One region of the Streptomyces sp. FIT100 genome, then DNA from elsewhere that is predicted to be linked to it. Evidence: riboswitches for the same ligand, from Rfam matches in the RefSeq annotation. Region 1 holds a riboswitch; each other region holds the start of a gene.

Region 1 (7,719 bases):
CGACGCCTACGCCGCCGGCAGCTTCGACACCGACCCGCTCTTCGGTGCCCTCCCGGGCAGTTATGACTACGACGCCGGGTACAGCGGGCAGTACGACGCGACGCAGTGGCAGTCAGCGGCAGCGGGGTACGACCCCTACGCGACGCAGACGCAGACGCAGGGAAACCAGCAGCAGCAGCAGCAGCAGTACGACACCACCGGGCAGTGGGACGCCAACGCCTGGAACCAGACAGGGCAGTTCGAGACCGCGGCGGCCACCTTCGGGTACGACGCGACGGGCCAGTGGCCGGCGGCCGCCGGGTACGGCACGACGTCGTACGAGACCGGTTCGTACGACGCCACCGCCTGGAACTCGGCCGCGGGGACCGCCACCGAGCAGCTCACCGACGCCCACCAGACCTACCAGGCGGACTACGCCGGGCACACGGAGCACGTCGACTACGCCCCATACGCCGACTACAGCGGCTACTACTCCGGGCACGCCTCCATTCCGGAACAGTTCTCCCCCGCGAGCGAGTTCACCTCCCATCCTGAGCACATCCCGGATCACGTTCCGGACCTCGTTCCGGGTGACGCGGCGGATTTCCGGCCCGAGCCCGAAGCCGGACTCGAAGTCGGCCTCGAAGCCGAGGCGGACCACCGGACCGCCGCCCCCGAGGCCGGATCCGAATCCGAATCCGCAGCGGACGACGGCGCGTACGAGTACGAATACGGCCGCGACCGTGAGTACGACGGCGACCACGATCACGAGTACGGCCACGACGAGACCGAACTCGTCGCCGCCGCGGAAACCGTCACGGCCCCGGCCGTCAGCGTCGCCGCCGCCCGCCCCGTACGCCGCTCGGGCGGAAGCCGCGGCCGTCGCCGTACCCCCGCCAAGCGTTCGGCCATGCTCACCGTGGCCGTGCCCTCCGTGTGCGTCATGGGCGTCGCGGGTGTCGCGGCCGCATCCGTCACAGGGCTGACCGGCGGCGACGACAAGAAGGACGACAAGACCTCGGTCACGGCCGCCGATCCGGCGACCGTCAAGCCCGTCGCCGCGAACAGCAAGCTCGACACCCAGCTCGCCGCACTCAGCGAGGACGCCCGCGACTTCGGCGACCGCGCCAGCCGCACCCAGGAGCGCATCGACCTCAAGGCGCGCCAGGAGGCGGAGCGCAAGAAGCGCGAGGAGGAGGCCGCGCGCCGCGAGGCGCTGCGCCCCAAGTTCGCGCTGCCGGTCAGCCAGCACGGGCTCAGCGCGTACTACGGCCAGGCCGGCGTCAACTGGATGTCCATGCACACCGGCATCGACTTCCCCGTCTCGTACGGCACTCCCGTGATGGCCGCGAGCGACGGCACCGTACGCACGCAGTGGAACAGCGCGTACGGGAACATGGCCATCGTCACCGCCGCCGACGGCACGGAGACCTGGTACTGCCATCTCAGCAGCACCAAGATCCGTTCGGGCTCGGTCAAGGCCGGCGATGTCATTGCGTACTCCGGCAATTCGGGCAACTCCACCGGCCCGCATCTGCACTTCGAGGTCCGGCCGGGCGGGGGCTCCGCGATCGACCCGCTGTCGTGGCTGCGCAGCCACGGCCTGAACCCGTCGTAATCACCGTGTGAGGCGGCCGCCGAGGGCCGCGCGAGGCGGTGCCCTTCGGCGGCCCTTGCCGGCCCTCGTCGGCCCTCGCCCGCTACAGCTTTTCGACCGGCGCGTACCGCAGCAGCAGCCGCTTCGGCTTCGCGTCCCCGAAGTCGATCGTCGCCTGCGCATCGCCGCCCGAACCGGTCACCGCCATCACGGTCCCGAGCCCGAACTGGTCGTGGGTGACGCGGTCCCCCACCGCCAGTGCGATCACCGGCTTGTCCGTCGTCCGCCGCGTGGCGAAGCCCGAGGGGCCGGAACGCGAGCGGGACGAGGAGAGCGACGAAGAGAGCGAGGACGTGATTCCGGACGTCGGTCCGGCGGGCGCGGCCATCGGGCCCGTGCGCTTCCACTGCAGATGCGCGTCCGGGATCTCCTCCAGGAACCGCGACGGCGGGTTGTACGCCGGCTGGCCCCAGGCGCTCCGCATCGACGACCGGGTCAGATAGAGCCGCTCGCGGGCGCGTGTGATGCCCACGTACGCCAGCCGGCGCTCCTCCTCCAGCTCCTTGGTCTGGCCCAACGCCCGCATGTGCGGGAAGACGCCGTCCTCCATGCCCGTGAGGAAGACGACCGGGAACTCCAGACCCTTGGCCGTGTGCAGCGTCATCAGTGTGATGACGCCGGCGCCTTCTTCGTCCTCGTCGGGGATCTGGTCGGAGTCGGCGACGAGCGCGACCTGCTCCAGGAACTCGGCGAGCGTGCCCGAGCCCTCCTCGTCGCCGCGCGCCTGCTCGTATTCGAGCGCGACCGCGGCAAGCTCCTGGAGGTTCTCGATACGGGTCTCGTCCTGCGGGTCGGTCGACGCCTGCAACTCGGCGAGGTAACCGGTCCGTTCGAGCACGGCCTCCAGGACCGTCGCGGGGCCCGCACCGGACTCGACGATCGTGCCGAGCTCCTCCATCAGCGTGTTGAACCGCTTCACGGCGTTCGCGGAGCGGGCCGCCATGCCGTACGCCTCGTCCACGCGGCGCAGCGCCTGCGGGAAGGTGATCTTCTCGCGCAGCGCCAGCGCGTCGACCATCGCCTCGGCGCGCTCGCCGATGCCGCGCTTGGGCACATTGAGGATGCGGCGCAGCGGGACGTTGTCCTCGGGGTTGGCGAGGACGCGCAGGTAGGCGAGGACGTCCCGGACCTCCTTGCGCTCGTAGAAGCGCACGCCGCCGACGACCTTGTAGGGCAGGCCGACGCGGATGAAGATCTCTTCGAAGACGCGGGACTGGGCGTTCGTCCGGTAGAAGACCGCGACGTCGCCGGCCTTGGCCTCGCCCGCGTCCGTCAGCCGGTCGATCTCGTCGGCGACGAACTGGGCCTCGTCGTGCTCGGTGTCCGCGACGTAGCCGGTGATCTGGGCGCCTGCGCCCGCGTTCGTCCACAGGTTCTTGGGGCGGCGGCTCTCGTTGCGCTCGATCACCGCATTGGCGGCCGACAGGATCGTCTGCGTCGAGCGGTAGTTCTGCTCCAGCAGGATCGTCGTAGCCTCCGGGTAGTCCTCCTCGAACTGGAGGATGTTGCGGATCGTGGCGCCGCGGAAGGCGTAGATCGACTGGTCGGCGTCGCCCACGACGCACAGCTCGGCCGGGCCGAGGTCCTCGTACCCGGGGCCGACCAGCTCGCGCACCAGCGTGTACTGCGCGTGGTTGGTGTCCTGGTACTCGTCGACCAGGACGTGGCGGAACCGGCGCCGGTAGTGCTCGGCAACGTCCGGGAACGCCTGGAGCAGATGGACCGCGGTCATGATGATGTCGTCGAAGTCCAGCGCGTTGGCCTCGCGCAGCCGCGCCTGGTACATCCGGTACGCCTCTGCCAGCGTCTTCTCGAACCCGTCGGCGGCCTGGTCGGCGAAGGTCTCCTCGTCGATCAGCTCGTTCTTCAGGTTCGAGATCTTGGCGCTGAACGACTTCGGGGGGTAGCGCTTCGGATCGAGGTCGAGGTCGCGGCAGACGAGGGCCATGAGCCGCTTCGAGTCGGCGGCGTCGTAGATCGAGAAGGACGACGTGAAGCCGAGCCTCTTGCTCTCCCTGCGCAGGATGCGGACGCAGGCGCTGTGGAAGGTGGAGACCCACATGGCGTTGGCGCGCGGGCCGACGAGGTGCTCGACGCGCTCCTTCATCTCGCCCGCGGCCTTGTTGGTGAACGTGATCGCCAGTATCTGACCGGGGTGGACGTGGCGGGTCGCCAGCAGATGGGCGATCCGGTGGGTCAGCACCCGGGTCTTGCCGGAGCCGGCGCCGGCCACGATGAGCAGGGGCGAGCCGGTGTGGACGACGGCGGCGCGCTGCTGCTCGTTCAGGCCGTCGAGCAGTGCGGCCGGGTCCACGGCGGGGCGGTGCGCTCCGTCCCGGTAGTAGGCGTCCCGGGCCGGGGGCACGTCGAACTTCCCCTCGAAGAGGTCGTGCGGGACCTCCTCGCGGGGCCCGTGCTCGTCCGGCTCGTGGAGCTCGTCGTGCTCGGGCGGCGGGGGCTCCTCCGGTCCCGAGGTGCGCCGGAGGTCCGCCAGGAAGCTGTCGTCAAAGAGGCTGCTCATCGCTTTACGAGTCTAGGCCGCCGCACTGACACTCCGCCGCCGCCTTGGCGACAACAGGTCCCCTCCCGCCGCGACCGGTCCGCGGTCCGGCCTGCCGCCCGGTCCGCCGTCCGGTCCGCCGTCCGGTCCGCCGTCCGACCCCTGTCCGGCCTGCTGCCCAGCCGGCCGTGCGGCCGCTTCCGGCCGGGCACGCTGCGTGGCGCAACGACCACGGCACGCTAAGGTCACGAAAATGTATCGGACATATCGCGCATCGTCCTTCACATGGGCCCCACACTTTGGCTAGCGTGCACGCCCAGGCGGCCCGAACCCCCTTGGCGACCAACGCCGATCGGGCAGCCCACGCCGAATCCGGACTTTCCGCAAGGAAGTTCGGAACCGGGGACCCACCATGCGCAACTGGGGTGAATCGGGCCAAAGTCAACTCGGCCCGTAGGACAGCCTTCCGTTCCGTCCGAACCCGACAGCTAACCCGGTAGGCGGTCGACGGAAGGAGATGGCGGCCTTGGCGTCGCATCGCAAGACCCGTACCCGTACACGTCCCCGTACGAAATCCCCCGCCGTCGGGTTCACGACGGCCGCCCTCGCGGGCATGACCCTCCTCTCCACCCAGAGCGCCCAGGCCGAGCCGCGGCCCAGCGTCGAAGAGGTCCAGAAGAAGGTCGACGACCTCTACCGGCAGGCGGGCAGTGCGACCCAGCAGTACAACAAGGCCAAAGAGGAGACCGCGCAGCAGCGCCGCGAGGTGGGCCAGATCCTCGACGACGTCGCCAAGCGCACCGAGTCGCTGAACGAGGCGCGCCGCACGCTCGGTTCGTACGCGGCGGCGCAGTACCGGACCGGTGCGGTCACGCCGACCGCGGCGCTGCTCTTCGCCGACAGCCCGCAGGCGTACTTCGACCAGACCCATCTGATGGACCGGCTCTCCGACGAGCAGCGGGGCGCCGTCGCCGACTTCGAGAAGCAGCAGGCGGCGGCCGCGAAGCAGCGCGCCAAGGCGACGGAGAGCCTGGAGACGCTGACCGCCTCGCAGCAGTCGCTGCGCACCAGCAAGGAAGCCGTCCAGAACAAGCTCGCCGAGGCGCGGACGCTGCTGGCGGAGCTGACGGCCGAGGAGAAGGCGCGGCTCGCGGAGCTGGAGCGCAAGAAGGCCGAAGAGGCCCGCCGCAAGGCCGAGGAGAGGGCCAGAGCCGAGGCGGAGGCGAAAGCCAAGGCCGAGGCGGAGGCGGAGGCCGAGCGCCGGGCACAGGAGCAGGCGCAGCAGGAGGAAAGCGCCGGGACCGGGACCGGTTCGGGTACGGGTACCGGTACCGGCACGGGCAGCTCGACCGGCTCCGGCACCTACGCCGCCAAGGCCGAGAAGGTCCTCGCCTTCGCCCGCGCCCAGATCGGCAAGCCGTACGTCTGGGGCGCGACCGGGCCCAGCTCGTTCGACTGCTCCGGCCTCACCCAGGCCGCGTGGAAGGAGGCCGGCGTCGAGCTGCCCCGCACCACGTGGGACCAGGTCGAGGTCGGCACGCGCGTCGCCACGGCGGACCTGCTCCCCGGTGACCTGGTCTTCTTCTACGACGACATCAGCCACGTCGGCATCTACATAGGCGACGGCAAGATGATCCACGCGCCGAAGCCGGGCACGAACGTCCGCGAGGAGTCGATCTACTACATGCCGATCTACGGGAGCGTCCGACCGGCCTGACGCCCTGTCGTGCGCGAGACGCGTGACTGACCCCCGGCCGCGGGCGGCCGGGGGTCAGTCACGTCTCCGGACGGGCTCGGTCACGTTCCCGGCCGGGTGTCACGTCCACAACGTCGCGATGCTGCAATTCCCGGGGGACAACCCCCGGACCCCCGGCCCGGTGTCACGTCCACAACGTCGCAATGCTGCAATTCCCGGGGGACAACCTCCGGCCCCCCGGCCGGACGTCACGTCCACAACGTCGCAATGAAAATGTTCGCCAGCGTCAGGCCGCCCACCGCCGCGAACGCGCCCTTGCCCACCGTCTCCTCGTCCCGCTTGACGTAGACCAGGGCGAGGATCACCACCAGCACCGCCAGCTTGATCCCGACCTTCAGGTTGTTCACCGCCTGGTCGTCGGCCTGGTTGAGCCCCACCAGCGCCACGCCCGTGACCAGCATGGTCAGCGCACCGTGCAGCATCGCGGGCGTGAAGCGCGCCGTTCCCTCGCCCATCGACTTCATCTGGGTCAGGAAGCCGCCGAGCAGCGCCGCGATACCGATGATGTGCAGGGCGACAAAGACATTGATGAGTACGTCCATGGCACCGGAGCCTAGCCGCACGGTCCGAAAGCGACCCCGGCGGTCCGACTCCCGCCAATAACGGTCATGGTGGCGCCTCGCCCCGCCCGGCAGGTTTAGCGTCCTCCCCCAGGTGACCGACTCCCCACCGCCGCCGGCAGCAGGGCGGAACGGTCGGCCACCACGCCGATGGATCCGGCGGCGGTCCGCCTCCCCTGGGCGGTCCGCCGCCGGACCGTACCGCACGATCCACCTGCCGGACTCCGGAAGGACTGGCCCCTCGTGGCAGCGCACCGCAAACCCAAGCAGCAGCGCACGTTCGGCGGATCGGCCGGGCGCACCGCGCTCACCCTCGCGCTGGCCGGTGCCGCGACCGCCACCGCCTTCGACGGCTCCGGGCACGCCGAGCCGCGCCCCACCCCCGAGCAGTTGAAGGCGAAGGCCGACAAGCTCTACCAGGAGGCGGAGGAGGCCACCGAGAAGTACAACGGCGCCAAGGAGGCCGCCGGCCGGGCCCGGAAGGCGGCGGAGGAGCTGCGCGACGAGGCGGCACGGCGTACGGAACGGCTCAACGCCTCCCGCAACGCGCTGGGTTCGATAGCCACCGCGCAGTACCGGGCCGGCGGTCTCGACCCCGCCGTGCAGCTCGCCCTCGCCGCCGACCCGGACAGCTATCTGGCCGGCGCGGAGCTGGTCGAGCGGGCCGGGGCCCGGCAGGCGGCCACGGTCACCGGGATCCAGCAGCAGGCGCGGGAGCTGGCGCAGCTGCGCACGGAGGCGGGCGAGCGGCTCGCCGAACTTCAGGCGCACCAGGCGGAACTGGCCCGGCACCGCACGACGGTACGGCGCAAACTCGCCGCCGCTGAGGCGGTCCTGGCGCAGCTCACCGCCGACCAGCGCACCGCGTACGCCGCCCAGGACGGGGCCTCGGGCTCCCGGGCCGCTCGCGACGCCGGCCGCAGCGGCATCCCCGCCGCCCCGGTCCCGGCGCCCAACCCCCGTGCCGCGCAGGCCGTCGCGTACGCCTACGGGGCGCTCGGGAAGCCGTACGTGTGGGGTGCGACCGGGCCGTCCTCGTACGACTGCTCCGGGCTCACCCAGGCCGCCTGGCGCTCGGCCGGGGTGTCCCTGCCCCGGACGACGTACACGCAGATCAACGCGGGCCGCAGCGTGCCCCGCTCCCAGCTGGCGCCCGGGGACCTGGTCTTCTTCTACTCCGGCGTCTCGCACGTGGGGCTCTACATCGGCGCCGGGCAGATGATCCACGCCCCGCGGCCCGGCGCACCGGTCCGCATCGCGCCGATCG
Region 2 (7,719 bases), 4.1 Mb from region 1:
TCCCTCGCCCTCGATGAGCACTTGCACGAACTCATGCTGACCATCATCACCTCGACGATGTTCTCCGCCGACCCCGCAGCCGCCGCGGTCGCCGAGGTCCGCAGATCGCTCCCACTCATCGCCAAGGGCGTGATGATGCGATCAGCGCTCCCGCCGGTATTCGACCGCCTGCCCATCCCGCTCAACCGCCGCTTCACCGCGGCCAGCGAGAGACTCAGAGCCATCATCATCGAGATCATCGACAACCACGGCGGAGACGGCCACGACCTGCTCTCCCTCCTGCGGACAGCGCGCGATGACCAGGGCCGGCCAATGAGTAGGGAGCAACTCTGCGACGAGCTGATCGGGATCATGCTCGGCGGCACGGAGGCCACCGCGAACATCGTCGCCTGGGCATTCCATGAACTCGCCCAAGCGCCACACTGTGCGGACCGGCTCAGCGACGAGATCGACACAGTCCTCGGCGGAAGGCAACCAGGCGGCCAGGACCTCGCCCGCCTGCCCTACACAGCCAACATCATCAACGAGACCCTCCGTCTGCACTCCCCGCTGCTGAACATGCGCCGAGCCACACAACCGGTCCGGATAGCCGGAGTCACCCTGCCTACCGGCACCGAAGTCGCCTTCAGCCCTTACGTCCTCCACCGCGATCCCCGACTGCATGACCAGCCGGACCGCTTCGTCCCCGAGAGGTGGGACACCGAGGATCCAGCACTCTCACACACGATGTTCCTGCCGTTCGCCGCAGGTCCCCACAAATGCATCGGCGAGAGCTTCGCGCGAGCCGAAATCGCCATCACCATTGCCGCCATCGCCTCGCGATGGCGGCTACACGCCGCGCCGGGAAACCAGGTCCGCGAAGTCCTGGCATCAGTCCCACGCCCGAACGCTCTACCGATGATCGTCCAGCAACGCAGGATCGACCTGCTCCCGCGGTGAGGCTGCCCCACCGTGGCACGTTTCGGGACAGCGGGTTGCGCATGACCTCCAGGGGTCCATCCCCGCGACGCCTTCCAGGAGAGGTCAGCGCGAGGACCACGCTGCCGTCGTGATGCAGTTCCGCGTGGATCGGGCGCCTGGGAAAAGCTCCCCGCGTGAGTGTGGTCAGTACCCAGCAGGGCAGCCCGGAGCGTGGATTGCTCGCGACGATCTCGAGGCCTGCCAGGTCAGCACATCGGGGTGGCGGGCGTTCGCGTCGCGCCACCGCAGGTAGGCGTGAAGTGCCCGGGGCTGCGCGGGGTGGTTGCGGTGGCTGGAGTTGGCGACGGTGAACTGCAAGCCGACGGCACAGTCCAGCTTGAGCCCGAAGAGAGGCCCGTCGGGTGAGCAAGACCGACGATAACCAACGTGGAGGCATATTCAGGCTGGCCGGCCACTGACATCGTCCAAGCCGTCGCCGCACTGCTCTCCCATCAGCAGACCGCCATGATGCACCGCGGTGCGCGAGCGTGAACACGGCGGCGAATCCGCAGCCTTCGACGTGCCACCTGCAACCAGGCACGAGTTCGTAAGGGCGTGTCCGGTGGGTCCCGTGACGGGTCTGGCGGTGGATCCGTCGGTCAGAACGAGGAGGGAGAACAAGCTCAGCGCGTGAGCAGGCACCCAGCCGCGACGCCGAGGAAGATCACGGCTCCGAAGAACAGGCCGACGATCTCATGCAGGCGGTACTTCCAGGTGAACACCCGTGCGCTTTTCGGCCTTTCGGGCAGGTAGGCGACCGGCACATGGGTTCCGAGGTCCAGCCCCGTCGCCGTCGTCGGTGGCCGGAACCTGACGGGCCGTTCACCCGTCATCCGTCCCCTGCTCTCCCTCGCACAGCGCCGCCTGGCACGGGCCGCGCATCAGGAGGACGCGGCACACAACCCGACGGTTCACGAAGGTGCGCGGGCACACCGACTTCTCGGGCCTACGTTGTCGTGGCTCGGGCCACGAAGCGCCGATTGTCGCCTCAGCCGTCTCGCACACGACTGCCGCCCCTGATGGGCCTTCGCCGAGTCGAGCCAGTCAACCGAGTCAGTGCAGTCAACTGGCCAGGCACGGCAGGCTCGCCGACCCATCGGACAGGCCCTACGCGTCGAGGGACTCCGCGGCTTCACGGATCACATCGAGGACGAAGTCAGGATGCGAGAGCATGGGAACGTGGCTGCTGTCCACGGGACGGACATTGGCGCCCATGCGCTCGGCGGCGGACCGCTCCAGGTCGGGGTGCACGGTACGGTCGTTGTTGGCGACGATGAACCAGCTTGGCTTCGTCCGCCAGGCGGTGCCGGGAACCTGCTGGTTGAACAGGTCCGCCACTGGCACAGCGCCCGTCGCCAGGACGAGCTTCTGCTCCGCTTCCGGGAGGTCGCCGCAGAAGTGCGGGACGCCCGAGGGCTTGAGCCACACGCGGCCGTCAGCAACGTCCACGTGCTCGAAGATGGGCGTGCGGGGGAATTTGTCCAGCTGCTCCTGCGACGTCTCGTCCTCGTCCGGGGCGAGCGCGGCGATGTACACCAGAGCGCCGACGCGGTCGTGGGTGCCCGCTTTGGTGATCAGCGTCCCACCGTAGGAGTGACCGACCAGCACGATCGGGCCGGGAACGTGGTTGAGCGTGAAGTTGACGCACGCGACGTCGCTTTCGAGCGAGTCGAGGCCGTGCTGTGAGGCGAAAACCTCGTGCCCTTCAGCCTGGAGCGTGGGGATGAGCTTGTTGAAGCACGACCCATCCGCCCAGAGTCCGTGGGCGAAGACAATGCTGGGCTTGCCCGCCATGGCATTTCCTCCTACAGAGAGATCAAATACGAAAAATTGCACCACATTGCACGTTTGGTGCCTATTCTTGCGTGATGGCCGGGCGTGTCCCCCCATCCCAATTGTTGGGCCGATGAGGTTGAACGTGTTGTCGTGGCGGTCATCCGTTGAGCCACCGGAATCACCGCGATCGCCGCGACCATCGCCTTCCCTTTGAACGTCGCGACGCTGCTGGTGGGATTCGGCGAGATCAGGCGGCACAGGCGCGCGGCCGGCAGCCGGAATCCTGAACGGCAATGGACAGCGACGGTACCGAAGACCTGCCCACGCTGGTGGACCAGGCCTTCCAGGCCCTGCACGGCTGAGCCGACCACACCCCGAGAGCCGCAGGCGCGGGGAGGACGGCCCCGACGCCGCGCAGCCGCCACTCCCCCGGGCTTCCTGCCCCCTCCACCCCACAGCGCAACTCCCTCACCATAATTATCTGTACGTCCTGTACATTTTTTACAGAGACTCGCGCCCCGAGGAGAGGTACGCCATGAACCGGCCTTCCGCCCGCTACGTCCTGCCCGAGCTGACCGAGCGCACCAGCTCCGGCTTCCGCTCGCTCGACCCGTACTCGAAGCTCCTGCAGGAGCGGATCGTCTTCCTCGGCAGCGCCGTCGACGACACCTCGGCCAACGACCTCATCGCCCAGTTCCTGTACCTCGAGTACGACGCCCCTGACCAGGACATCAGCCTCTACATCAACTCGCCTGGCGGCAGCGTCAGCGCCATGACGTCGATCTACGACACCATGCAGGTGGTGAGGTGCGACATCGCGACGACCTGCCTCGGCCAGGCCGCCTCCACCGCCGCCGTCCTGCTCGCGGCCGGCACGCCCGGCAAGCGCATGGCCCTGCCCGGCGCCCGGGTGGTCGTCCAGCAGCCCGCGCTGCCCGAGCCCGTACAGGGACAGCCGACCGATCTGGACATCCAGGCGCGGGAGTTGCTGCGGCTGCGCGATCAGATCACCACGATCCTCGCTCGCCACACGGGTCACAGCTCCGGGCGTGTCGCCGCCGACCTCGAACGCGACACGGTGTTCAATGCCCAAGCGGCCAGGGATTACGGTCTGATCGATCACATCATCAAGAACCGCAAGGCGTCCGCCGCTTCGCCGCTGGTGCGGTGACGGCCCGTGCTGCCTCCGGAGCCTCCACCGCTGCCCGCACTGACGCGCGCCGAAAGCGAGTTCATCGACTGCTGGCTCGAAGTCGTCGACCAGCTGGGACGGATCAATCCGGCCCGGGCCACCCGCACCTACGGCGCGCTGCGCGCCGCACAGGCGCTGGCCGTTCGGGCGGCCGCACTCCGCGACTCGCTCGCTCTGATGCACGCACGGGGCGAGAACGAGCTGCACACGCCCACATTGGCCCGTGCCCTGCGGGTGTTGGACGGGGAGCGGCGCGCCGCGCGGATCACCCTCCCGCCCGAGTCCACGAGTTGACGCCGCGGCACCCCGACGCGCCGTGGCGGCGCGCCACGCTGGGCCACAAGGCGTACGAGTGGGTGTCGCCCATCCGGGGCAGACGTGGCATCGGCTTGCGTGGCTGCGAGTTGCGCCGCAGGTTGGTCCATCCGGTGGAGTCGGCCGTTCCGTTGCTGGTACGGCGCTCGTTCCCGCGCCACTCGACCTCGGCCGAACGGCCGTCTCCACTCGAACGGATCAGCCGTGAGGAGCCTCACATATCGTCGTTTCCAACCAGAAATCCGGCACGGAATGAGTCAAGATCCCTGGGACGACAAGCCCCCGCCACCACGGCGGGGCGGTCCGGGCGGACGCCGAGTCCTGCCGCCGCACCGGATGCCTGGTCGACATGAAGTGCTTCGGCAGGAGTGGAGGACCCATGCAGTACGGGCCGGCCGCCACCCGCGACCGGTCCTCGGGGTGAAGCCGCTTCCGCGGCCGGGCGTCTTCGCAGGCCCGAACCCGACAGGTCATCCTTCACAGGCGGCTGACGAAGGGTTGCGCATGGCTGCGCAGACACAACTTCCGTCCCTGCTGTCCCGGACGGGTGCCGTTTCGGCTCTGACCATCGCCGCCGTCGGCGGCTCCTTGCTCGTACCGGGCGGCACGGCGGAGGCCCACGCCGCCTCGGGACACGCGGCGAAGGCCCTCAAGGTGGCCGCGTCGAAGAGGGGATCCCCGTACCGGTGGGGCGCCACGGGCCCGAACCGGTTCGACTGCTCCGGGCTGACGCAGTACGCCTTCAAGAGGGCCGGCAAGCGCCTGCCGCGTACGGCCCAGGCCCAGTACAACCGCACCCGCCACATCCCCGCCTCCCGCCGCAGCGTCGGCGACCTGGTGTTCTTCCACTGGGGCGGCGCCGTGTACCACGTGGGGATCTACGCCGGCCACGGAAAGATGTGGCACTCCCCCAAGACCGGTTCCGTCGTGAAGCTGAGCAAGATCTGGGCCAAGAACGTCCGGTACGGCCGCGTCCGCTGACCCTCGTGGTCGGCCGGCAGGCCGCAAGCCGCAAGCCGAGGAGACCGGCATGTTCCGCGGGGTACGGGCAACTCGTACGGTATGCCCGACACCGACCCCCGTACCCCGCGGAACGATCCCCCTCCGGACGGCACCGGGGAGCTCCCCCCGGACGGCACCGAGCGTGACGAGACCGAGCCCGAGCGGGCCGACCGCAACTTCGCCGAGCTGCTCCAGGAGCTGCGGGTCACCCAGACGGGCGTGCAGATCCTGTTCGCCTTCCTGCTGACCATCGCCTTCACGGCCGCGTTCCCCCGGCTCGACTCCTTCCAGCGCGGCACGTACGTGACCACGCTGCTGCTGTCCGTGCTGGCCGCGGTGCTGTTCACGGCGCCCGCCGCGGTCCATCGCGGCCTGTTCCGGCAGGGCGCCAAACCGGAGATCGTGACGGTCTCCTCGCGACTGGCCGCTGCCGGCCTCGCGGTCCTCGCGCCGGCGCTCGCCTCCGCGGTGCTGCTGGTCGTCGACGTCGTGCACGGCACGCCCGAAGGCATCGTCACCGCCGTGGCGACGCTGCTCGTCTGCGCCGTGCTCTGGGGAGTCCTGCCCGCGATGATACGGCGGAGGCTCAAAGGGTCGGCGGACCCGTCACCGGGGCCGGACCGAGAGCGGTCGGGGTCCGTCCGCTGACGCCGCACGGCACACGCCGCACGGCACACGGGCGGGCGGGGTCACGCCCGAGATGTGCGGCCACCGCCTCGGATACGGGGCCGCCGCCCCCTGAGGCGCCGCCGCCCCCGTACGTCAACCGCCGGAAGGCCCCGGGAACGGTGTCCACGGAAGGGCGATCCACACCGTCTTGCCGCCCTCGGGGGTCGGGGTCACCGACAGGCGGCCGCCGTACTCCGCGGTGAGCCAGCGGATGATGACCATGCCGCGGCCGTTGTCCTGCTGGACCGCGGCCGGGAGGCGCTGGGGCCAGCGGGGGTGGCTGTCGGTGACGCCGATGCGCAGCTGCTCGTCGCGTACCAGGCGGAGGGCGACGGTGAAGGTCGGCGACTGGCCGAAGGTGTGCTGCACCGCGTTGGTGGCGAGTTCGGAGACGATCAGCCGGACGGTGTCCGCGGTGTCCGCCTCCCCGGGGAGGCCCCATTCGGCGAGGACGCCGCTGACGTACCTCCGCGCGGCGGAGACCGAGGCGGGATCGCTCGGCAGAGTGACGGAGGCTTCCTGGAGGTCTGCCATGGCGAGCTGTCCCTTTCCCACCGGGGCCGGTTGCCGGTACGTGGCGACACGCAGCGGATGAGGAGCCGGCGCGGCCTCGGATTGCGCTGGGCGCCAGACTGCCACCCTTGCCACCGCCGTTGGAGGCGATCCACCCGGGTATGCAGGGATCTGTCGCTCGAAGCGGTGAACTCTGCGACGCGAGAGCGTATTTGGCCGCACGCCCGGTGGCCCCGGGTCGCCCTGCCCTGCCCCGGGCTGCCCTGCCATGCGCGGGCCGCGGCTCGCGCGGGGACTCCATCGGCCGGGCGGCACGGGCGGGTTCGGCGCGCACGCCGGACAGCTCGACCCTGCCGGAGCTGCTCCGGGCGCCGACTCCGCGCGTGCGGTGGCGCGTTCGGCGCCGGACGGGACGCCTCCGGCGGCCTTGGACTCGCTGGTGGAGGTGGGGCCCGACCGGGTTCAGCGGGGCGGTGCGGCCCGAAGGATCACGCCGACGGCGTCGTCGATCTGCCGGTCGGTGAGGTCGGCCCGCGCGGTGAGCCGGATCCGGGAGATGCCGTCCGGGACGGACGGGGGCCGGAAGCAGCCCACGGCCAGCCCGCCGGCCCGGCAGTCCGCGGCCCATCGCACGGCCGCCTCGGGCGACGGCGCCTGTACGGAGACGACCGCCGCGTCCGGGCGTGCCGCGGTCAGCCCGGCGTCCGTCAGCCGCTCGTACAGCGTGGTGGCGACGGTGCGCGCCCGCCCGGCGAGCTCCGGTTCCCGGCGCAGCAGCCGCAGACTCGCGAGTGCCGCGCCCGCGGCGGCCGGGGCGAGGCCGGTGTCGAAGATGAACGTGCGGGCGGCGTTGACGAGATGGTCGACGACCCGCGCCGGGCCGAGGACGGCACCGCCCTGGCTGCCGAGGGACTTGGAGAGGGTGAGCGTGGCCACGACACCCGTCGAGCCCGCGAGGCCCGCGGCGTGCAGCGCGCCCCGGCCGCCGTCGCCGAGCACCCCGAAGCCGTGCGCGTCGTCGACGACCAGTGCGGCGCCATGGGCGCCGCACACGTCGGCGAGGTCCGTGAGCGGAGCGGCGTCGCCGTCCACCGAGAAGACCGAGTCGCTGACGACGAGGGCGCGCCGTCCCGGATCGGCGTCGAGCGTCTTGCGTACGGCCTCGGGGTCGGCGTGCGGCACGACGGCCGTCTCGGCGCGGGAGAGCCGGCAGCCGTCGACGATGGACGCGTGGTTGCCCGCGTCGGAGACGATCAGGGAGCCATGGGTGCTCAGCGCCGTGAGGGCGGCGA
Region 3 (7,719 bases), 1.1 Mb from region 1:
CCGACCCGCGCTTCACGGCGAACTACGACCGGCACGGCGAGGGGACAGCGGTCTTCGTCCGTGATGCCATGAAGGTGTACGCGGAACGCAACCTCGCCGACGAGACCGACGGCGGTGCCGGCAGCGGCAGCGGCGACGACTGAGCCGGCGGGCGCGCACCGCTCACGCCCGGTCACCAGGAGGGCCCCCTGGTGACCGCGGACACCACCTAGCCCGGTTGGCCGACGGCGAGTCGCACCACGGCGCGGCTGCCGCCAGCCTGAGTGGGGCGGGGTACCGTCCGCAGCCGTGGGCGGGACCTGGCGGACCTGGCAGGAGAGACCACTGGTGGGGCAGCGAGCAGGCGGCGACGACGAGCGAGGGCCGCGGCGTGACGGTGGCCGCCGGGTCGTCATGGCGCTGCCCGTGCTGATCATCATTGCCGGCGTCTTCTTCGACCTCGGCACCCCCGCCTCGTTCACCGCCTCCCCCCTCTTCGCCGCCGCGCCCCTGGTCGCCGCCCCCTTCTTCTCCCCGCTGTACACGCTCATGACGGGCGTCGCCGCCGTCGGGACGGTGGCCGCGCTGCACGCGTACAACGAGAGGACCAGCGAGATCCCGGCGGTGACGGAGCTGCTGACCGTGTTCACGGTCTCCGTGCTGGCCCTCTTCATCAACCAGGTCGTGCGGCGCAGCGGCGAGCAGCTGGCCTCGGCGCGGGTCGTCGCGGAGGCCGCCCAGCGGGCGGTGCTGCCCTCGCCGGCCGAGCGGATCGGCGGGCTGCACATCGCGGCGCGGTACGAGGCGGCGCAGGCGGACGCGTCCATCGGCGGTGACCTGTTCGCCGTGCAGGACACCCCGTTAGGGGTGCGGCTGGTGGTCGGGGACGTACGGGGCAAGGGGCTGGACGCGGTCGAGGCGGTGGCCGTCGTGCTGGGCGCGTTCCGGGAGGCGGCGGAGCAGGAGTCCTCGCTGGAGGGGGTCGCGCAGCGGCTGGACCGGGCGCTCGCGCGGGAGGGCACACGGCGCTCCGGGCTGGACGCGTTCGAGGGCTTCACGACCGCCGTGCTCGCCGAGATCCCGCGCGGGGACGGGCACGTCCGGGTGGTCAACCGCGGCCATCCGCCGCCGTACGTGCTGTACGGGGACGGCGCCCTGGAGACGCTGGAACCGGCCGAACGGGCGCTGCCGCTCGGCATGGGCGACCTCGGCTCGTGGCCGGACCGCGCGGACGAGGCCGCGTTCCCGTCCGGAGCCACTCTGCTGCTCTACACGGACGGACTGACGGAGGCCCGTGACGCGCAGGGCGCCTTCTACGATCCGGGCGGCCGGCTGGGCGGGCGGATCTTCCCCGGCCCCGACGAGCTGCTGGACGCGCTGGTGGCCGACGTACGCCGCCATACGGGCGGCCGGTCGACGGACGACATGGCGCTGCTGGCGGTCAGCCGGCCCGGGGACCGGCAGCCGGAGCGGCGCCGGACGATGCCGGTGGTGCCGTGACCCGCCCCGAGGGCATGCTTGCGACCCTGTGTAATCGAAGCAGAGCCCTCCGCATAACATTTGATGCACCGTCAGATGTACTGGCCGGAATGAGCTGGGGTCAACTCGCCCGATTGTCCCCGCTTGTGAAGGATAAGTCCTGGCCAAAGTCGTTAACGATCAGTCGGAACGGCTTGGAATACGACCCCCGCGTCTATTAACGTTCGATAACGCAGCGCGGTCGTCCCAGCCGTCGCAAGAGACGGCACCGTGCGCACGCGCCGAATCCCGAAAGGGAACCGGGGAACCACTAATTGGGGTGAATCGGGCACTTCGCGGTGCTCGTAGGAGACCTTCCTGCTCCGAACCCGTCAGCTAACCCGGTAGGCGAGAAGGAAGGAAAGGAGCACGCCTCCGTGGCGTCCAACGAGCCTGCCCTCCAAGATCCCCCCAACACCGAGTGGATGCCCGCCGACGCGTGGGCCCCGGCCGCCGGGGCGGAGGAATGGAACCCGACCGAGGAGACCGTTCGCCCGGTCCGCGGCAGGCACCGCGTCGTCAAGCAGCGCAACGGACTTGCCAGGAGCTCCACCGTCCTCGGAGTCGGCGTCATCGCCGCGGTCGGCGCCGGCGGCATGGCCACCGCGCAGGACAAGCCCGCGGTCTCCATCTCCCTGCCCGACACCATCACGGACAAACTCCCCGACGCCAAGTCCCTGCCCGGCGTGGGCTCCCTGGTGGCGGACGACTCCGACGACGAGGACGGCGACCGCAACGACGCGCCGCTGACCGCGCTCTCCGTCGCCGACACGGCGTCCGCGAGCAGCAGCGAGCAGAGCGGGGCGGGCGCAGGCGAGGCCCTGCGCGCCCGGATTCTCCAGCAGGCCGAGCAGCAGCGGGCCGAAGCCGAGGCCGAGGCGAAGGCCGCCGCGGAGAAGGCCGCAGCCGAGAAGGCCGCGGCGGAGGCGAGAGCCCAGCAGACCGCCGCGGAGAAGGCCGCCGCCGAGGCGAAGCGGAAGGCCGAGGAGGAGGCCGCGCGCAAGGCGGAGGCCGAGCGGCTGGCCAAGCTCGCCGCGAGCTACTCCCTGCCGACGTCCTCGTACACGATCACTTCCACGTTCGGGCAGGCCGGGTCCATGTGGTCCTCCGGCTACCACACCGGCCTCGACTTCGCGGCCCCCACCGGCACCCCGGCGAAGGCCGTCCACGGCGGCACCGTCAAGTCCGCGGGCTGGTCCGGCTCGTACGGCTACCGCGTGGTGCTGGAGCTCGAGGACGGCACCGAGATCTGGTACGCCCACCTGTCGTCGATGACCGTGTCCGCCGGACAGGCGGTGACCACGGGCGACACGATCGGCCGCGTCGGCGCCACCGGCAATGTCACCGGACCGCATCTGCACCTGGAGGTGCACACGGCGGGCGGCGACGGGATCGACCCGGCGGCGTGGCTGCGGGACAAGGGCATCAGCATCTGAGTCTCTGGGTCTCTGAGTCCCTGGGTTCCCTGAGGCGCTGGGTCCTGCCCAGCCCTCTGGTCCCTGGGTCCTTGCGTCTCTGGGTCCCTGAGGCGCCGGGCACTGGAGCCCGACCCTCGGGTCCCTGGAGCCTTGGCTCCTTGGCTTCGTGGCGCCTTGGGAGTTGAGGTCGGGGCCGCTGCGTGAGGCGGCAGTGGACGGGCGGATTCCGGAATCTCGGCGGGCAGGGAGTCGTTGGGCAGGCATGACGTCACTGCGCCCGCTGGGCTCGTCCGATCTGTCCGTCTTCCCGCTCGCCCTCGGCGGCAATGTCTTCGGCTGGACCGCCGACGAGTCGGAGTCCTTCGCCGTGCTCGACGCGTACGCGGCGGCCGGAGGCAACTTCGTGGACACCGCCGACGCGTACTCGGCATGGGTCCCCGGCAACGAGGGCGGCGAATCCGAGACCGTCATCGGCAACTGGATGGCCCTGCGAGGCAACCGCGCCGACGTCGTCGTCGCCACGAAGGCCGGCGCGCACCCGCAGCACAAAGGGCTCTCCGCCGCCACGATCAAGGCGGCGGCCGAGGACTCGCTGCGCCGACTGCGCACCGACCACATCGACCTGTACTACACGCACTTCGACGATGTCTCCGTACCGGTCGAAGAGATCATCACGGCCCTCGACCGCCTGGTGAAGGACGGAAAGGTCCGCGCCATCGCCGCGTCCAACCTCTCCGCCGAGCGGCTCCAGGCATCGCTGGACTTCTCGGAGCGCGAGGGCCTGGCCCGCTACGCCGTCCTCCAGCCGCCCTACAACCTGGTCGCGCGTGACGCCTACGAGGGCGAGCTCCAGGACACGGCCGCCAGGGCCGGCCTCGCCGCCGTCCCCTACGCCGCGCTGGCCTCCGGATTCCTCACCGGCAAGTACCGGGAAGGGAAGGCGGTCGACAGCGCTCGGGCGCAGCGCGCCGGCCAGCACCTGGAGACCGAGCGCGGCCGGCGGGTGCTGGCGGCGCTCGACGACATCGCCGCGGCCCGGGGTGCGGAGGTCGCGACGGTCGCCCTCGCCTGGCTCGCGTCCCGGCCGACCGTCGTCGCGCCCATCGCCTCCGCACGGACGGTGGAGCAGCTGCCGGCTCTGGTCGCGGTCGCGGAGCTGGAGCTCGCCGAGGACGAGCTTGCGCGGCTGACGGCGGCGTCGGCGTAGACCCACCCCTGCCCGGTGCTGGTAGCGCCCGGCCGGGCGCTACCAGCGGTACGGGTTGTAGCTCCCGTAGTCCAGATACGGCGGCGGGAGCCGGACCCGCCCCGTCGCCCCGGCCGCGTAGGTGAGAGCAGGGGACGCGACGTGCTTGCGCTGCCAGAGGTGGTGGAGCAGCTCCTGCTCACGGGCGGCGAAGTCCGGGCCCGCCGTGCCGCGGTGGGCCCGGTGGCGCAGGAAGGCGAGCGAGGTCGCGAACGCCTCGTACTCGGTCACGGTGCGGGCGGCTGCCGAACCGTGAGCGCGGCCCACCAGGTCACGGGCCATCGTGCGCGCCCGCATCGAGGAGAGGGCGAACGGCTCGGCGGCGGAGAGCCAGCCCGCGGCGGCGTATGCGGGCAGGTGCGTCGCGACCGTGCGCAGCTCGCGCTGGCGGGTCCAGATCGCCAGCCAGGTCAGCAGCCCGAAGGCCGGGACCATGAACGCCCCGTACACCGCGTAGAAGCCCCAGGGGCCGAACACCCCGGAGCCGTTCCACAGCGCGTGCATCGCCATCGCCATCGCCAGGCCGAGCAGCGGCAGCACGGTCCTGACGAACCTGCGCCGGTGCGGTGTGTTCGCCGCGATGCCGAAGCCGATGCCCGTCAGCACGGTGAAGAGGGGGTGCGCGAACGGCGACATCACGATCCGTACGAAGAAGGTCGCCGCGGTGACGGACGCGAAGCCGGAGTGGCCGAACTCCTGGTCCTCGCCGAACGCCGTGCCGAGATAGAGGATGTTCTCGGTGAAGGCGAAGCCGGTCGCGGTGAAACCGGCCACGACGACGCCGTCGACGAGCCCCGTGAAGTCCTGTCTGCGGAAGAGGAAGAGAAGCAGGATCGCGGCCGCCTTCGCGCTCTCCTCCACCACCGGTGCGATGACCGTGGCCCCGATCGTGTCCGCGGACGCCGGGTCGGCCGTCGCGGTGGCTATCCACTGCGTCGCGAACGAGTTGGCGATGATGGCGACGAGCGCGGCGGCGCAGGCGCCCCAGGCGAAGGCGAAGATCAGATTGCGCCAGGGGCCCGGCTCGACCCGGTCCAGCCAGCGGAACGCCGCCATCAGCAGCGGCACCGGCAGCACGGCGAGGCCGAGGCCGACGAGGAAGCCCTCGGTGCCGGTCTCCTCGCGCACCAGTGCGAGGAGGACGAGCCCGCAGAGCGCGAGCAGCGTGAATACGGCCCCCACGCGCAGGGCCTTGCTGCGCCAGAAGGCGCGGCGCGGCTTGTAGCGCCAGTGCGTGCGCTCCGGAACGGCGTCGAACAGCGGTTGTTCGCCGCACGCCGGAACGACGGGGTGCGGAGCCGCAGGAAGCTGCTGCATGGGCCGGTGGGACACGCATCGACCCTAACGAGGCGCACTGACAGTGCGCGACGTGGTTACGCGTCCGAGTGAGGCGGCCCGTCGGCTCAGCCGGGTCAGCCAGGCGGCGCGGTCGGCGCGGTCGGCGCGGTCGGCGCCGTCGAGTCAGCCGGGTCGGTCGGGTCGGTCGGGTCAGCCGGGTCAGCCGGGTCGGTCGCCGGCGCGGGCGGTGCGACGGAACAGAAGATCGTGCACCAGATGGCCCTTGTCGAGACCCTGGCCCTCGAACCGGGTCAGCGGGCGGAAGGCGGGACGGGGAGCGTAGCCGCCGTCCTCCCGGGTGTTCTCGAAGCCGGGGTGCGCCGTGAGCACCTCGAGCATCTGCTCGGCGTACGGCTCCCAGTCGGTCGCGCAGTGCAGCACCGCGCCGGGCTTCATCCGGCTCGCGGCGAGCGTCAGGAACTCGGGCTGGATCAGCCGCCGCTTGTGGTGGCGCTTCTTGGGCCACGGGTCCGGGAAGTACACACGGAGCCCGTCGAGCGCGTCCGGGGTGAGCATCTCGCGGAGCAGGATGATCGCGTCGCCGTTGGCCACCCGGACGTTGCTCAGCCCCATGCGGTCGGCGAGGCCGAGCAGATTGCCCTGGCCCGGCGTGTGCACGTCGACCGCGAGGATGCCGGTGCGGGGGTCGGCGGCCGCCATCTGGGCGGTCGCCTCGCCCATGCCGAAGCCGATCTCCAGGACGACCGGGAGCCCGCCGAACATCTCGTCGAGATCGAGGGTGCTCCGCCCGTCGATGTCCAGCCCCCACGTCGGCCACAGCCGCAGCAGCGCCTCGCCCTGCCCGGCGGTCACCCGGCTGCGGCGCGGCTGGAAGCTGCGGATCCGCCGCTCGTGATGGGACCCGGCCGGATCGGCCGCGGGACCACCCGGGAAACGCGGCTCGGTCTTGGGGCGGGGAACCTTGGTGGTGACGTTCTCGGACTCAGACACAATGCCCCGATTGTACGGCGCGTCCCGCGCTCCCCGGGGGCTCTGTCCCGGGCCGCAGCCACCGTCCGGGCTCAGGCCAGGTGGGCCAGGGCCCTTCGGGCCACCTCGCGGCCGATGGGGAGGGAGGCCGTCGCCGCAGGGGACGGCGCGTTCAGTACGTGGACCGTGCGGGGGGCCTCCTGGATGAGGAAGTCGTCCACGAGCGTGCCGTCCCGCAGCACCGCCTGCGCCCGCACGCCCGCCGCCACCGGCCGCAGGTCGTCCTCCGCCACCGGGGGCAGCAGCCGCCGCACCGCCTCCGTGAAGGCGCGCTTGGACAGGGAGCGGTACAGCTCGCCCGTCCCGTACCGCCAGTGGCGGCGGGCGATCCGCCAGGAGCCCGGCCAGCTCAGTGTGGCCGCCAGCTCGCGGGGATGGACCGTGGACCAGCCGTACCCCTCGCGGGCGAGCGCCGGCACCGCGTTCGGCCCGACGTGGACGGTGCCCTCGATGCCCCGGGTGAGGTGCACCCCGAGGAAGGGGAAGGCGGGATCCGGCACCGGATAGACGAGGCCGCGGACCAGCTCGGGGCGGTCGAGCTCGTAGTACTCCCCCCGGAAGGGGACGATCCGTACCGCCGGCTCGTCGCCCGCCAGACGCGCCACCTCGTCGCAGTGCAGCCCCGCGCAGTTCACCAGCGCCCGCGCCCGGACGATCCGCCCGGAGGACGTGCGCACCGCGACGCCGAACGGGCGCCGGTCGACGGCCCGCACCTCCTCGCCGTACACGATCTGTGCGCCCGCGGCGTCGGCCTCCTCCGCGAGCTGTGCCGCGACCGCCCCGAAGTCGCACACGCCGGTCGTCCCCACATGGATCGCCGCGACCCCCCGGACCCGCGGCTCGTACTCGGCGATCTGCGCCGGGCCCAGCTCGCGCACCGGAATCCCGTTCTCCCTGCCGCGCTGGACCAGGGCGTGCAGCCGCGGGAGCTCCTCGCGGTCGGTGGCGACGATCAGCTTGCCGGTGACCTCATGGGCGAGCCCGTACTCCGCGCAGAACTTCACCATCTCCGCCGCGCCCCGCACGGCGTAGCGCGCCTTCAGCGAACCCGGCCGGTAGTAGATCCCGCTGTGGATCACTCCGCTGTTCCGCCCGGTCTGGTGGTGGGCCGGGCCGGCCTCCTTCTCCAGCACGACCACGGATGTGCCCGGCGCGGCGCGCGTCAGGGCGTACGCCGTCGACAGGCCGATGATCCCGCCACCGATCACCAGCACGTCACAGTCGTACGCG

The links. A riboswitch is a leader RNA that binds a small molecule or an ion and turns the genes downstream of it on or off. The one in region 1 is predicted to bind cyclic di-AMP.
Region 2: another riboswitch for cyclic di-AMP. It lies ahead of KK483_RS03105 (C40 family peptidase); the one in region 1 lies ahead of KK483_RS21895 (C40 family peptidase).
Region 3: another riboswitch for cyclic di-AMP. It lies ahead of KK483_RS16355 (M23 family metallopeptidase); the one in region 1 lies ahead of KK483_RS21895 (C40 family peptidase).

The regions. Positions count from the first base shown of each region.
Region 1 covers NZ_CP075715.1:4,821,725-4,829,443, reverse strand. Annotated here, with positions in the region: gene KK483_RS21905 (M23 family metallopeptidase) at 1-1,597, shown strand, start outside; gene pcrA (DNA helicase PcrA) at 1,680-4,157, opposite strand; cyclic di-AMP (ydaO/yuaA leader) riboswitch at 4,491-4,655, shown strand; gene KK483_RS21895 (C40 family peptidase) at 4,654-5,853, shown strand; gene KK483_RS21890 (hypothetical protein) at 6,081-6,434, opposite strand; gene KK483_RS21885 (C40 family peptidase) at 6,696-7,719, shown strand, end outside.
Region 2 covers NZ_CP075715.1:740,931-748,649, forward strand. Annotated here, with positions in the region: gene KK483_RS03070 (cytochrome P450) at 1-939, shown strand, start outside; partial or broken gene KK483_RS35440 (IS630 family transposase) at 1,105-1,275, opposite strand; gene KK483_RS03080 (DUF3592 domain-containing protein) at 1,584-1,793, opposite strand; gene KK483_RS03085 (alpha/beta hydrolase) at 2,068-2,754, opposite strand; gene KK483_RS03090 (hypothetical protein) at 2,766-3,092, opposite strand; gene KK483_RS03095 (ClpP family protease) at 3,272-3,907, shown strand; gene KK483_RS03100 (hypothetical protein) at 3,914-4,222, shown strand; cyclic di-AMP (ydaO/yuaA leader) riboswitch at 4,589-4,744, shown strand; gene KK483_RS03105 (C40 family peptidase) at 4,748-5,224, shown strand; gene KK483_RS03110 (DUF6328 family protein) at 5,306-5,893, shown strand; gene KK483_RS03115 (ATP-binding protein) at 6,008-6,448, opposite strand; gene KK483_RS03120 (8-amino-7-oxononanoate synthase) at 6,890-7,719, opposite strand, start outside.
Region 3 covers NZ_CP075715.1:3,681,633-3,689,351, reverse strand. Annotated here, with positions in the region: gene KK483_RS16365 (MerR family transcriptional regulator) at 1-143, shown strand, start outside; gene KK483_RS16360 (PP2C family protein-serine/threonine phosphatase) at 394-1,479, shown strand; cyclic di-AMP (ydaO/yuaA leader) riboswitch at 1,728-1,863, shown strand; gene KK483_RS16355 (M23 family metallopeptidase) at 1,875-2,933, shown strand; gene KK483_RS16350 (aldo/keto reductase) at 3,178-4,122, shown strand; gene KK483_RS16345 (PrsW family intramembrane metalloprotease) at 4,162-5,478, opposite strand; gene trmB (tRNA (guanosine(46)-N7)-methyltransferase TrmB) at 5,659-6,450, opposite strand; gene lhgO (L-2-hydroxyglutarate oxidase) at 6,522-7,719, opposite strand, start outside.